Regions from separate parts of the Ferdinandcohnia sp. Marseille-Q9671 genome, predicted to be linked through region 2. Evidence: predicted binding sites of a transcription regulator. Region 2 holds the regulator's gene; the other holds the start of a gene.

Region 1 (8,252 bases), on a different contig from region 2:
TCCGATTTTAGCTGCTTCATTTACAATAGTCGGCGCTAAAGGGCCTTTTACGTATTGAGGGCTATTAATCTCAACGGCTCCCATAAGGCCGAGTCCTCTTACATTACTCACAAGGCTGTTTTCTCCCTGAATCCATGTAAATCCATCGAGCATTTTCTGTCCCATTTTCATAGAGTTCTCAATCAAACCTTCATTTTCAATGATTTCAATATTTTTTAACCCAACTGCACAAGCCATAGGATGGCCACTATATGTATACCCATGCAGAAGAGTTCCGCTTGATAGCTCTTTAAAATCGTCAAATATGGATTCAGCTAACACGACCCCGCCTAATTGGGCATAGCCACTCGTCACTCCTTTTGCGAAGCACATCATGTCAGGAGCAACCCCATAGTGATCGACACCAAAATAGCGACCAGTCCGCCCAAAGCCCGTAATCACTTCATCCGTGATCCATAGAATATTATACTCGTCACAAAGCTTACGCACCTCTTTAAAATAAGAGTCCTCAGCTATATGGAGACCACCAGCGCCTTGTACAGGCTCTGCCACAAACGCTGCAATTGTATCTGGTCCTTCGACCTCGATGGTTTCGCGCAATGCGTCCGCTGACAAGTTATCTGTATAGAAAAAATCTGGAGCTAATGAATTTGTGAAATCGCGAAATGGTTTCAACCCAGTTGCACTAGTTGAGCCCATTGCTACTCCATGATATGATCTTTTACGTGAAATAATCTTCTTTTTTTCAGGCATCCCACGTAGTATCCAGTAATGCCTAGCTAGTTTGTATGCGGTATCATTTGCTTCCGAGCCACCTGAAGTGAAAAAAGTTGTGGATAACGTACCGGGGGTAATTTCTGCGAGCTTTGTTGCTAAACGGATAGCGGGCTCATTGCTAAAGGTCGCAAAGCATGAGCTGAATGCTAGTTTATTCATTTGTTCCATTGCCGCTTGTCCCAATTCTTTTCGGCCGTGACCAACATTCACATTCCAGAGGGAGGACATGCCATCAAGAACACGTTTGCCATTTACATCCTCAAGAAAGACCCCTTCTCCCTTTGTGAAAATAAAAGCTGGTCCCTGCGTTTGTTGTTGCTGAATCGGTGACGTAGGATGCATGAAATGCTTTTTATCTAATTCCACTAATTCTTGGCGAACAGTAAGTTTTTCGATCATTCACATTCCTCCTTTATTTGCAAAATCCAACATTCATACCAAGGTGTTAAACACTTTTAATGAAATATATGCAGAAAGTAGTAGATTTTGAACTAGAAGTGGGAATAACCGTTTAATGACTCTCAATTATTTCGTTGTAAAGGTTCGTTAAAGCTCTTACTTGTATCTACAATTTCTAGAATGAATGGAATTTACAAAACAAAGTTAAATCGTAATTTGGTTTTAACCCTCCTGTAACACGCATGAAATATATTTTGAGTATTATAAGAGTAGTAATTGACCCCCTTTTTATAAAATAGATTTTTTTGGGCACAGGCACATCCCCTGTGCCCCCTTTTTTTGAGTCAGCCGAAAATGACACATCGATTGCGGAACATCGACTAAATACCGACACATCCTGTGTCGAACGTCGATGTCACCACATCCTGTGGAAGCGCGTTGGCTTGCTTCTCCGTTCCTCACGTATTAACTGCATACGCTCCGGTACTCAAAGCTGCGCCGCCTTGAAATTCTCGGTCCTTTTCAACCTCCTTATTACCAGTATTAATAATTCAGTTATAAAAAAATATGAAAATCTTGTTCGTTGTGACTACTTGTTAGAAATAGTATAATAATAACAATGAGAATTGCTTACAAACGGTTCTACTACGAATGTGTACCGACCGACTTGGGGTGAAAGATAGTGCAAAGAGTAACAAACTGTTTATTACGCAAGGATAATAAAGTTCTACTATTACAAAAGCCACGACGCGGCTGGTGGGTTGCCCCTGGAGGAAAAATGGAGCCGGGCGAATCGATTCGTGATTCGTGCATACGTGAATACCGTGAGGAAACAGGTATTTATATTAAGAACCCTGATATTAAGGGGATCTTTACGTTTATTATAAAAGAGGGAGATAAGGTTACTTCCGAATGGATGATGTTTTCTTTTTTAGCTACTGAGTATGAAGGAGAAAATGTCGATGAATCCGAGGAAGGAATTCTTAAATGGCAGGACATACAAGATATATCGAATCTGCCGATGGCTCCTGGTGACTATCATATATTAGATTACGTACTTAAAGGCTCTGGGGTCATATATGGAACATTTACATATACACCAGATTTTCAATTATTATCATATAGATTAGATCCAAGTTAGACATTAGGGAGGCAATAGCAATGAGTGTTGGTTCAACAAGTGAAATACAATTAGTCATTATTACGGGGATGTCAGGTGCCGGAAAAACGGTAGCGATTCAAAGCTTTGAGGATTTAGGCTATTTTTGCGTAGATAACCTACCTCCAACATTGCTCCCGAAATTTCTTGAGTTGATGAAGGAATCAGGCGGAAAAATGAATAAGGTTGCACTCGTTATGGACCTGAGGGGTCGTGAATTTTTCGATAGCCTGTTTGAATCACTTGATGATCTATCTGAAAAATCATGGATTGCTCCACAAATTTTATTCCTTGATGCAAAGGATACGACTCTTGTTACACGCTATAAGGAAACAAGACGTTCACACCCTCTTGCACCAACAGGTTCTCCACTTGAAGGCATTCAAGCAGAGCGGGAAATACTCGAAGAGCTAAAGGGAAGGGCTCAATATATTTATGACACTTCCGATTTAAAGCCGAGGGAATTACGTGAAAAAATACTAAAGCAATTTGCATCACATTCAAGACCCACTTTTTCAGTCAATGTGATGTCATTTGGTTTTAAATATGGTATACCAATCGATGCAGATCTCGTGTTTGATGTACGATTTCTCCCAAATCCACACTACATTGAGTCAATGAGACCAAATACAGGGCTAGATGATGACGTTTCTAGCTATGTGCTAAAATGGACCGAAACACAGAAGTTTATTGAAAAGGTAACGGACCTACTTGCCTTTATGCTTCCACAATATAAGCGAGAAGGAAAAAGCCAGCTTGTAATTGGAATTGGTTGTACAGGGGGACAACATCGCTCTGTGACACTTGCCGAATATATCGCAAAGCATTTCAAGGACGACTATGAAACCCATGTTTCTCACCGCGATATTGAGAGGAGAAAGGAAAGAAAGTAATGACCATACCAAAACAGCCTAAGATTGTCATCATTGGTGGAGGAACTGGCCTTTCCGTACTTTTGCGAGGGTTAAAATATCAACCTGTTGATATTACGGCAATTGTGACAGTTGCAGATGATGGAGGGAGCTCCGGTCGTCTTCGAGATGAGATGGATATTCCACCACCTGGTGATATTCGGAATGTATTAGCTGCTTTATCAGATGTTGAACCACTGTTTGAGGATTTGTTTCAACATCGCTTTGCAGGCGGAAATGGATTATCAGGTCATTCGTTAGGAAACTTAATTCTAGCAGCCATGACAACGATAACTGGTGATTTTGTCCATGCGATTGGTGAAATGAGTAAGGTACTTAACGTAAGAGGGAAAGTCCTTCCAGCAGCCAATAAAAGCGTTGTGTTACATGCTGAAATGGAGGATGGTACGGTCGTATCTGGTGAATCTAAAATTCCATATTCAGGGAAGAAAATAAAACGTGTTTTCTTATCACCTGATGATATCGAACCATTAAATGAAACAATTGAAAATATTCAACAGGCAGATATGATTGTCCTTGGACCAGGTAGTCTGTATACAAGCATTTTACCCAACCTGCTTGTCCCAAAAATCGGTGACGAAGTGGTCAAAGCGAAAGCGAAAAAAGTGTATATTTGCAATGTAATGACGCAGGCGGGAGAAACCTTGAATTTTACAGCCAGTGACCATGTGCAAGCATTGTATGATCACATGGGTCTATCGTTCATCGATACCATTCTTGTAAATGACGAAGAAGTACCTGAACATATAAAAGAAAAATATGCAAAAGAACTGGCAAAGCCAGTAATTTATGATACAGAAAGGCTTTCTACTTTAGGGTTGTCAATTATACATGATAAAATCATCTCATATGATAATAATGTCATAAGGCATGATACAACTAAAGTGGCGAACCTGTTATATGACTTGCTTCAAAAAAACTAATTAGTACAATAAGGGAGGTGGAATTGTGTCATTTGCATCGGAAACGAAAAAAGAACTAACTAACCTAGAAATCAAAGATTGCTGCGCAAAAGCTGAGCTTTCTGCATTGATTCGAATGAATGGCGCACTTTCCTTCTCCAATCAAAAGATTGTGGTCGATATTCAAACCGAAAATGCCGCCATTGCGAGAAGAATTTATACGTTATTAAAAAAGTGCTATAATGTAAGTGTTGAACTCTTGGTTCGAAAAAAAATGAGGCTTAAGAAGAACAATGTTTATATTGTTCGTCTAACCGAGGATGCTCGAGATATATTAGAAGATTTAAAGATTTTCGAAGGGGTATCGCTACGCCGAGAGATTTCTTCAGATTTAGTTGCGAAGAAATGCTGCAAACGGTCCTATTTACGTGGGGCATTTTTAGCAGGAGGCTCTGTAAATAATCCAGAAACATCCTCGTACCACCTTGAGATCTTTTCATTATATAAAGAACATAATGATTCACTTTGTGAATTAATGAACGTTTTTGACCTAAATGCAAAATCGTTAGAACGCAAAAAAGGTCATATTACCTATTTGAAGGAAGCAGAAAAGATTACCGAATTCTTAAATGTGATTGGGGCACATCAAGCGCTTCTTCGTTTTGAAGATGTGCGAATTGTTCGTGACATGCGAAATTCAGTAAACCGTCTTGTGAATTGTGAAACTGCAAATTTAAATAAAACGATTGGTGCTTCCATTAGACAGGTGGAGAACATTCGCTATATAGATGAAACAGTTGGTCTTGGTATCTTACCGGATAAACTACGAGAAATTGCAGAGCTACGAGTGGCCTATCAGGATGTTACACTAAAAGAATTAGGGGAAATGGTAACAACTGGCCAAATCAGCAAGTCTGGGATTAACCACCGCCTACGGAAAATCGATGAAATTGCAGATAAGCTTCGTGCTGGCCAAGGTATTAAGTGAGTAGGTTTTACTCACTTGAAGAAAAATAAAGCGTTATCATTTTTGGTGAAAAAATGAAACCTTTTAGGTACTTTAAACGTAGAATTGGAAACAACTAAAAATCAATATCAACTTTAGAATGCTACAGAAAAATGAGGAGGAAGAAAAATGGTTGAGAGACATGTTGAGGTTGCATTAAGAACGGGTTTACAAGCACGTCCTGCAGCATTGTTTGTCCAAGAAGCTAATAAATTTTCAGCGGATATCTTTTTAGAGAAGGATGGCAAAAAAGTAAACGCTAAAAGTATCATGGGATTGATGAGTCTGGCGGTTGGATCAGGTTCAACGGTAACCTTGATTGCAGACGGCAATGATGAAGAAGCGGCAGTAGAAGCATTAACTGAGTTTGTAAAGAAAGAAGCATAGTAAAAACCTCTCACGATCTGATGTGAGAGGTTTTTTTGTTAAATTACCGAAAGTGTAAAATTTGTACTTAGTTTTCGATGTCTAGCTCCATGCGCCATCGGCTCGAGGTCATAAGCTAATCGCTTCTGAAGGTAAAGAGCACCTTCCGTCAGCGCTTATCTTATGCTTGTCGCCGATAGGCAGGCGCATTCTGCTTTTCAATATTACTTATTATCTTGTGGGAACATCACTTTATCGATTAATCCATATTCCAATGCTTTATCAGCAGTCATGAAGTTGTCACGATCAGTATCTTTTTCAATAATCTCTAGTGGTTGACCTGTGCGCTCAGCTAAAATTTTGTTTAGTTTATCGCGTAAGAATAGAATACGCTTTGCTGCAATCTCAATTTCAGTTGCTTGCCCTTGTGCTCCACCTAGTGGTTGGTGAATCATAACTTCACTGTTAGGAAGTGCAAAACGTTTTCCTTTTTCACCTGCAGCTAGTAAGAAAGCACCCATCGATGCAGCCATACCAATACAGATTGTTGAAACCTGTGGCTTAATAAACTGCATTGTATCGTAAATTGCCATACCTGCAGTGATAGAACCACCAGGGCTGTTGATGTATAATGAAATATCCTTTTCAGGATCCTCAGCAGCTAAGAAAAGTAACTGAGATACAATTGAGTTTGCTACATTATCATCGATTGCACTACCTAGCATGATAATACGGTCTTTTAATAAACGTGAGTAAATATCATATGCGCGTTCTCCACGGTTTGTTTGCTCAATAACTGTAGGGATTAAATTCATTTTTACTTCCTCCTTAAAAACGGAATTTAAAAATCTTTGCTATGTATTTCCATAATACTAGTAAGGTCAATAAAGGTCAAACAATTCGCCTTCTAAAACCATTCTATTCTCTACATTTTTTTCCCATGCCAAAGAGACAAGGAAAAATGTAATTTCATACGTATTCCATCTTACCCTTATTCCATAAATTTAAACATAAATCTTGCATTCAAAACCTAACTATCCTATAATGATGAATGCAGTTCTTCTTTCCGTACTTGCCCTCGTAGTGTAGTGGATAGCACAAGAGATTCCGGTTCTCTTATCGTGGGTTCGAATCCTGCCGAGGGCGTAATAAAAACCCGTTTCTACTTAGTGGAAACTGTTTTTTTCTTTAATGAAAGTTCCGAACAATTGTATGAATCGTGCGCAAATAAATAGAATTTCAAGCAATCCAGGAACGCAACTAAGCGAATCGACCCCAGATGAACACGAAAACTGAAAAAGCGGGATCGCAAACAGGCAGATTGTTCCCACTAATCACGAAAACGGAAAAAGAGGGAGCGCAAGCAAGCAGATCGTCCCCACTGATGCTTGAAATATCTAAAAAGAGGGGACGTAGCAGCAATTCTCGACCCCTTAACAAATTCGATTTTAGAAACCGAAGCTACGTATAGAAACTCTTTTCCCTAATTATCCTTATACCCCTTTTTACCATCATACTCAACCTCATCTACTGGGTTCACGGCCCACATCGTTTGAATCGGGTCAAATTCTTCCGCAAACTCTTCTTTGTTTTTTTGCTTTTTCGCCTCATCAATTGTGCCTGTTAATGGGCCAGTGTACATAATTTCATTTTTTTTCAACAGATTTCACCTCTTAGCAGTAGAATCTTTCAAAAAAGTACTTTAAATGCGTGCTAAAATTTAACTTTTTCGATACCATATATTAAGACACAATCATTGCCTTTGGTGGACATGGGCTGTTACTAATTTTACCCAATTAAGAAAACGCTTCCATTTATACCTTCCAAGGATAGTAAGCCTATTATATAATAGGAGAAAGGGGGAGAAATGAGTGAATATGCAAACTGGACTTTTTCAACAACAATCACTGAAGCTTGTCATGACAAAGGAATTGACGCAAGCCATAACTCTTCTTCAATACTCTTCTTTAGATTTAATAAAATTTTTAGAAGAACAAACGATTGAGAACCCCCTTATCGAAGTTAATTCACCAACAGAATTTGATCGTCGTCACAAAACGAAGGTCACTAATGAAACCTATACCAATCCCATTGATTATATTGAAAAAAAGCAAACAACTCTTTTTGAGCATCTAGTATCGCAACTATCATATATGAAACTAAGCACAACAGATAGACAAATGATTGAGTATATCATTCAGCTCCTAGATAGCAATGGATACTTGTATTTTTCAACGGAAGAGATCGCGAAAGATCTTACCATAGATAGCGAGACCGTAACAGACTACATTCAATTTATCCAAAGCCTGGACCCAATTGGCGTAGGTGCACGTTCTTTACAGGAATGTCTCCTACTGCAACTAGAGGCGCATAAAGAACAAAATGATCTTGCAAAGAGAATCATTCAGGACCATTTTGAACTATTTGCAGAAAAGTCATGGAAGGAGATTGCAAAGAAACTCAATGTGAAACTTTTTGATATACAGAAAGTGGCAGATTTTATACAAACTTTACAGCCAAGGCCTGGTGCAGCCTTTCAAAGTGGCGAACCCCAATATATCGTTCCTGATATTGAAATTCAAGTTGAAAACGGGATAGTGACAACGAGTCTTCAAGACTCTTATCTTCCGAAGGTCTCCTTGAATCTGCAATACTATCAACAGTTCCTGCAAGAAAAAGATTCTAAAACGAAATCCTTTCTTCAAGAAAAG
Region 2 (7,265 bases):
ATAATAATTGAAACCTGCAATAAATAGCTTTTTTGAAAATGTAAACAGAATGACATAGATGTGTAAAACGATACCAATATATTATTTTTTAAACCTGCTAAAATTATTACTACTTCATTAGAAATTTTTAAAATTACATACAAAGCAGCACGATAATCATTTTGTATATCTATTCACCTTGGTTTGTATGTACATAAACACCAGCTATTAGTTATACGTTTTAATGGGACAATATGTTTCACTTATTCTGTTATTTTTCTAATGTATGATTAATGGCTTGCCTAATATCACTTACCCCAATTACTTGAATTCCTTTTGGTGTTGTCCATCCACCAATATTCCGCTCTGGTAGAATCACCCGTTTAAACCCAAGCTTTGCAGCCTCCTGAACCCGCTGTTCAATTCTCGAAACACGTCTAACCTCTCCTGTTAAGCCAACCTCTCCAATAATGCAATCTGTAGGTTGTGTCGGTTTGTCTTTAAAGCTTGATGCAATACTCAATGCAACTGCCAAATCAATTGCTGGTTCATCGAGTTTTACTCCCCCGGCAACTTTTAGATATGCATCCTGATTTTGTAAGAGAAGCCCTGCTCTTTTCTCTAAAACAGCCATTAAAAGAGAAACTCGGTTATGATCTATACCAGTAGCCATTCGGCGAGGATTCCCAAAGCTAGTGGGGGATATTAGTGCCTGAACCTCAACTAAAACCGGACGTGTCCCCTCCATCGAAGCTACAACTGTTGAGCCTGCTGAGCCTGCCGACCGCTCCTCTAGAAAGATTTCAGAAGGATTCGCAACTTCCTCCAAGCCTGTTTCCTTCATTTCAAAAATTCCCATTTCATTTGTGGAACCGAAACGGTTTTTTACAGCACGTAGAATACGATACGTATGGTGACGCTCTCCCTCAAAATAAAGAACCGTATCGACCATATGTTCCAATAGTCGTGGTCCAGCTATATTGCCTTCTTTTGTTACATGCCCTACTATAAACACTGCAATCCCGTTGGTTTTTGCAATTCGCATTAACTCTGCCGTACATTCACGAACCTGTGAGACACTGCCTGGAGCTGATGCTACATCAGGGTGATGTATCGTCTGTATTGAATCAATGACAACGAAATGAGGCTTTAATTCTAAAATTGTCTGGGAAATAAATTCTAGGTCAGTTTCAGATTGAACGTATAGTTGGTCTGAAGTAACACCCAGTCGGTCAGAGCGTAACTTCGTCTGTTTCACAGACTCCTCTCCTGATATATATAACACTTTATTTTGTTGGGCTAATTGTGAGGATACTTGTAGCAGCAGGGTAGACTTCCCAATCCCAGGGTCACCGCCAATTAGTACAAGGGAACCTTGTACGATTCCACCACCAAGTACTCGATTAAATTCTTTATTTGATGTATACATTCTAGGTTCTTTAACGGTTTCGATAGAAGTAATAGGAGAAGGCTTGCGTTGAATGGTGGGACTTGAATGAGCAAATGCACCTTTCCTAGCCGACTTTTGCTCAATTTCCTCAACTAGTGTATTCCATGCATTACAACCTGGACACTTTCCCATCCATTTTGCGGATTCATATCCGCAGGATTGACAGGTGAATTTTGTCTTTGTTTTCGCCATCTTGGTTAGTCCTTTCTTTTAAAAAAGAGGTATACATAAATCAAATGAATGTATACCTCCTCACAATTTCATTATCTATCTTTCTTGCTTAACAGTTTCCTTCGAACGAATTACATATTCTCCATTATCGAAGTCTATTTCGATCTTCTTGCCTTTTTCTATATTTCCTCGTAATAGTTCTTCTGATAAACGGTCCTCTATTTGCTTCTGAATGGCACGACGTAATGGTCTTGCTCCATATTCAGGGTCATAGCCCTCTTCAGCAATTTGGTCCTTCGCAGCATCTGTCAACGTGATTTCAAAGTCCTGCTCCTTTAACCGTTTGGTTAACTGATCTGCCATAAGAGTCACAATTTCCTTCAAATGCTTCTTCTCAAGAGAATGGAAAACGATGATTTCGTCGATACGGTTTAGAAATTCAGGACGGAACGCCTTCTTTAATTCTTCCATTACCTTATCCTTCATATTCCGATAATCTTGTTTTTCACTCTCGAGGGCAAAGCCAACATATTTGTTACGTTTCAAAGTGCTTGCTCCTACGTTTGAAGTCATAATTAGAATTGTGTTTCTAAAGTCGACTGTACGCCCTTTTGAATCAGTTAGACGACCATCTTCAAGGACCTGTAATAGGATGTTAAATACATCTGGATGCGCCTTTTCAATTTCATCTAAAAGTATAACAGAATACGGCTTTCTACGTACCTTTTCTGTTAATTGACCACCTTCATCATATCCAACATACCCAGGAGGTGAACCTACTAATCTAGATGTGGAGTGCTTCTCCATATATTCTGACATATCCACGCGAATCATCGCATCTTCATCACCAAAAATGGACTCAGCTAAAGCACGAGCTAATTCTGTTTTCCCTACACCTGTTGGCCCAAGGAAGATAAATGACCCTGTTGGTCGTTTTGGATCCTTTAGTCCTGCACGTGAACGACGAACGGCTTTAGAAACGGCTTTTACAGCCTCCTCTTGACCAATCACACGTGAATGTAGGATTTCTTCCATATTTAATAATTTATCTGCTTCTGTCTGCGCAAGTTTTGATACTGGTACACCCGTCCAGCTTGATACAACCATCGCGATATCTTCCACTGTAACTTCTGAATTCTCTTGTCCTTGCTTTTCTTTCCAGCTTTTCTTGGTTTCTTCTAATTGTTCACGAAGTCGTTGCTCTGTATCTCTTAATGAAGCAGCCTTTTCAAATTCCTGACTTTGAACGGCGGCATCCTTTTCCTTACGAACTTCTTCTAGCTTTTGCTCTAACTCTTTTAAATTCGGTGGAGCCGTATATGAACGAAGGCGAACCTTCGAACCTGCCTCATCAATTAAATCAATCGCTTTGTCTGGTAAGAATCGATCTGAGATATATCGATCAGATAGCTTAACAGCTTGGATAATTGACTCATCAGAAATAGAGACACGGTGATGCGCCTCATAACGATCGCGCAATCCTTTTAGAATTAAAATTGATTCCTCAACAGTAGGTTCATCTACTTGAATTGGCTGGAATCTACGCTCAAGTGCCGCATCCTTCTCAATGTACTTTCTATATTCATCCAAAGTTGTAGCACCGATACATTGTAATTCACCACGAGCAAGTGATGGCTTTAATATATTAGAAGCATCTATTGCCCCTTCCGCACCACCAGCACCAATTAGGGTATGAAGCTCGTCGATAAATAGAATAATATTACCAGCTTGACGTATTTCATCCATTACCTTTTTCAAACGATCCTCAAATTCCCCACGGTACTTAGTACCCGCAACAACCGTACCCATATCAAGAGTCATGACACGCTTGTCACGAAGTGTTTCAGGAACCTCATTATTTATAATTTGTTGTGCTAGCCCTTCTGCTATAGCGGTCTTCCCTACACCAGGTTCACCAATTAATACTGGATTGTTTTTCGTACGTCGACTAAGTACCTCAATCACACGTTGAATTTCCTTACTACGGCCTATCACTGGGTCTAGGCTTCCTTCTCGTGCGATGGCGGTAAGGTCTCTAGCTAAGCTATCTAGTGTTGGTGTGTTAGCGTTGGCAGTTCCTCCGCCATGGTGCCCTGAAGATGATTCATTGCTTCCTAACAGTTGTAAAACCTGTTGACGAGCTTTATTTAGACTTACACCTAAGTTATTTAACACCCTAGCTGCAACACCTTCACCCTCACGTATTAACCCTAATAGGATGTGTTCAGTCCCCACATAGGAATGACCCAACTTACGTGCCTCATCCATCGATAATTCAATAACCTTTTTCGCCCTTGGCGTGTAATGAATCGTTTGAGAGCCCTCTTGTCCTCTTCCGATTAGAGCTTCTACTTCTTTTTGGATTTTTTCAGGCCCTAGACCAAGAGCTAAAAGTGCCTTAGCAGCAATTCCTTCGCCTTCTCGAATAAGACCTAATAATACATGTTCAGTTCCAATATTGTTATGCCCCAATCGTACAGCTTCCTCTTGAGCCAATGCCAACACCTTTTGTGCACGCTCAGTAAATCTGCCAAACATCATAACCCATCACCCTCCATGTCAGTCTTATTAGTTTCTAGTTTTAATCTTTCTCGAATAATAGACGCCCTTCTGACATCTCTTTCATTTGGCCTTAATGCCCCGCCAGCATACGATTGTAAAAATCCAGGTTGCGTTAGAATCATGAGTTCATTAAGGATACTTCTAGATATATTTTCAATATAGCCAAGATCAATACCTAATCGAACATCTGATAAGCATTTTGCAGCTTCCTTCGATTCGATAATCCTGCTATTTGCTAATACCCCATAAGAGCGAAAAACACGGTCTTCTAATTGTATATTCGATGTTTTTACAAGTGCTTCTCTTGCAGACCTCTCCTGAGAAATAAGTTGAGCAACGACACTCTTTAAATCATCAACAATATCTTCCTCTGTCTTTCCAAGCGTAATTTGATTGGAAATTTGAAAGATATTCCCTAATGCCTCGCTACCTTCTCCATAGATTCCTCTAACGACTAAGCCTAATTGGTTAATCGCTGGGATAATGCGACTCATTTGGTGCGTTAGGATTAACGCTGGTAGATGCATCATAACAGAAGCTCGTAAGCCAGTTCCGACATTTGTTGGACAACTTGTTAAGTATCCTCTAGTCTCATCAAACGCGTAATCAACATGTTCTTCAATCCAGTCATCCAGGTTATTTGCTACCTGAAGGGCTTCAGTTAATTGTAAGCCTGGAAACAAACACTGAATTCGAATATGATCTTCTTCATTTACCATAATACTAACTTCTTCGTTTTCTGATAGTAGACATGCACCAAAGGGTGAGTCCTCAGCTAAATGAGGGCTTATCAAGTGTTTTTCAACAAGTACTCTTTTTTCAATTGGCTGAAGCTCCATCATCTTTACTAACTCAAACTCTCCCAGAGAAGGAAAACTCTTTCCGGAAAATCCACTTTGAAATACATCTACGATTTTTTGAGCTTCTTCATTTGAATTAACAGTGGAGAAGGGAACATTTTTCAGGTTTCGAGCTAATCTAATTCTTGAACTTAAAACGATATCAGAATCGGGTCCCTGCTGGCTCATCCAAGAGCTTAGTGCTTGATTGATAAAACGCTCAAGTGACATAGACTACACCTCCCCCTCTTCGTAACCACTCAACTTCTTCTCCAACGCTCTTACATGATCACGAACTTCTGCAGCCTTTTCAAATTCCTCTAAAGAAATATATTCCTTCATTTTTTGCTTTAGTTGTTCAATCTCTTTTCGGATATGGAAAGAACCGCCAATTCGTTTTGGGATTTTCCCAGAATGATGTGTATTTCCACTATGCAGACGTTTTAGTATTGGAGTAAGTTGTTTTTCAAAGGTTGGATAACAATTAGAACAGCCGAAACGTCCTACCTTTGCAAACTGTTGAAAAGTCATTTTACAACTATCACATTGTAAAACTTCATTTTGTTGGAATGCATTTTGTTTGGAACCTGCTAATGGTTCAATATGAAGAAGACCTGCTAATAAATTATCTATTGAAAAGCCAGATGTGCCTGGAAACATAAACATCTCGCTTTTTTCTTGTGCACAGTGTTCACATATATGAACTTCTGTCTTTTCGCCATTAATAATTTTTGTGAAATGCAATGTAGCCGGGCGCTTATTGCAATCTTGGCATATCATGGTAAACACCTCTCCTACTTCTAAACTTAATTTAAAGAGTGGTTATCTATACATTAAGGAAGTCAGCATTGCTTTTAACATTCTTGCTCGTAGTTCGTCCCGATGGGGCAACTCAATAAACAACACCGAACGATCAATTACACTTAGCATAATTTTTGCTTCTCTTTTCGAGATTACTTCCTCTTCAACTAAGCGGAATATGACATCTTCTGCGCTCGTTTGGGAGATTCGTTTATCTATCAGACGAACAAGCTGATTTATGACTTGTGAGTCATCATTCGCCGTTACCCTCATGATACGAATGTAGCCTCCACCACCACGTTTACTTTCAACCAAGTATCCTCTCTCTAAGGTAAATCGTGTATTTATAACATAATTGATTTGAGATGGGACACATTCAAATTTATCGGCAATCTCACTTCTTTTTATTTCAACAATAGCTCGATCACTCGTATCAAGAACATTTTTGAGATACTGTTCAATGATATCTGATATATTCCTCATCATATCCACACCTCACCCTATCCCTGACTTTGACTATATTTGACTATAACTATAATATAAAATGACCGCTTTATTTTTTCAACTGTTTCGCTTGTTGAAAATGAATCCAGCAATCATTCATTATTGGTATTAAAGGCATTTACTTTCTTATACTTGCCATTTCACACACTGCTCTAAACACCAAATCAAAAAATTTTTTGTACTATTTCCAACTTCGACATTTCCTCGTATAAGCGCAAGCGTTCCTTTTTGGTTGTAACTTCAATATCAATTGTGTACTGACAGTTATTATTAATTTTGTCCTTTGAGTACTTGATATTAAAGTCCTTCACTTTAAAGCCATTATTCTTAAACATTTCCAGTATAGTAGAGAACGAAGAAATGTTTTCATTAATAATGATATGTACTGTTTTTCGTTTCGTAGATTTAAAAAAGTATTCCTCAAATCTGTTAAGAAAAATTAGGCTTAGTAAAACTACAATGGTTGTTAGAATAGCCGGTGCGTACATCCCTAATCCAATTATTAATCCAAGTCCAGCAACAACCCAAATAGAGGCAGCTGTAGTTAAACCCCGAACAGTCGCATCCCTAACTAGGATGGTTCCCGCACCCAAAAATCCAATACCGCTTATGACATAGGAAGGAATACGAGCTGGATCAAATCGGACATTTTCACTCATTTCTAGGTATGGTTGAAATCCGTATATAGACATCAGCATCATTAAACATGATCCTACTCCTACTAATAGATGGGTACGAAATCCAGCAGGATGCTTATTTACCTCCCTTTCCAAACCAACCAATCCACATAATAATGCTGCCAGAAAAATGCGAACCGCCATAGTAAAAAACTCTTCAGTTTGAAAAGATGCTAGAAATTGTGCCATGTCCTACATCCCCTTGTCTTATCTCTAAAATTCCGTTTAAGTATTTTATTCGATAGGTAATCCAAAACACCTTTATAAAACAGAAAAAAATAG

What was found. Region 2 encodes CtsR, which represses protease genes until heat stress. Its sites were predicted from a motif close to ATGGTCAATAAAGGTCAAACA; they were not measured.
Region 1: a site for CtsR is predicted at 6,419-6,439, ahead of clpP (ATP-dependent Clp endopeptidase proteolytic subunit ClpP). Genes of this name have one in related genera too.

Annotation. Positions count from the first base shown of each region.
Region 1 is NZ_CDRJTA010000001.1:1,424,831-1,433,082, reverse strand. It holds gene ACWNMY_RS07340 (aminotransferase family protein) at 1-1,176, opposite strand, end outside; gene ACWNMY_RS07335 (NUDIX hydrolase) at 1,859-2,317, shown strand; gene rapZ (RNase adapter RapZ) at 2,338-3,228, shown strand; gene ACWNMY_RS07325 (gluconeogenesis factor YvcK family protein) at 3,234-4,190, shown strand; gene whiA (DNA-binding protein WhiA) at 4,216-5,157, shown strand; gene ACWNMY_RS07315 (HPr family phosphocarrier protein) at 5,305-5,562, shown strand; gene clpP (ATP-dependent Clp endopeptidase proteolytic subunit ClpP) at 5,766-6,356, opposite strand; tRNA gene ACWNMY_RS07305 (tRNA-Arg) at 6,616-6,687, shown strand; gene ACWNMY_RS07300 (hypothetical protein) at 7,025-7,201, opposite strand; gene rpoN (RNA polymerase factor sigma-54) at 7,419-8,252, shown strand, end outside.
Region 2 is NZ_CDRJTA010000002.1:1,021-8,285, reverse strand. It holds gene radA (DNA repair protein RadA) at 251-1,621, opposite strand; gene clpC (ATP-dependent protease ATP-binding subunit ClpC) at 1,697-4,141, opposite strand; gene ACWNMY_RS11570 (protein arginine kinase) at 4,138-5,232, opposite strand; gene ACWNMY_RS11565 (UvrB/UvrC motif-containing protein) at 5,236-5,781, opposite strand; gene ACWNMY_RS11560 (CtsR family transcriptional regulator) at 5,824-6,285, opposite strand; gene ACWNMY_RS11555 (MgtC/SapB family protein) at 6,471-7,172, opposite strand.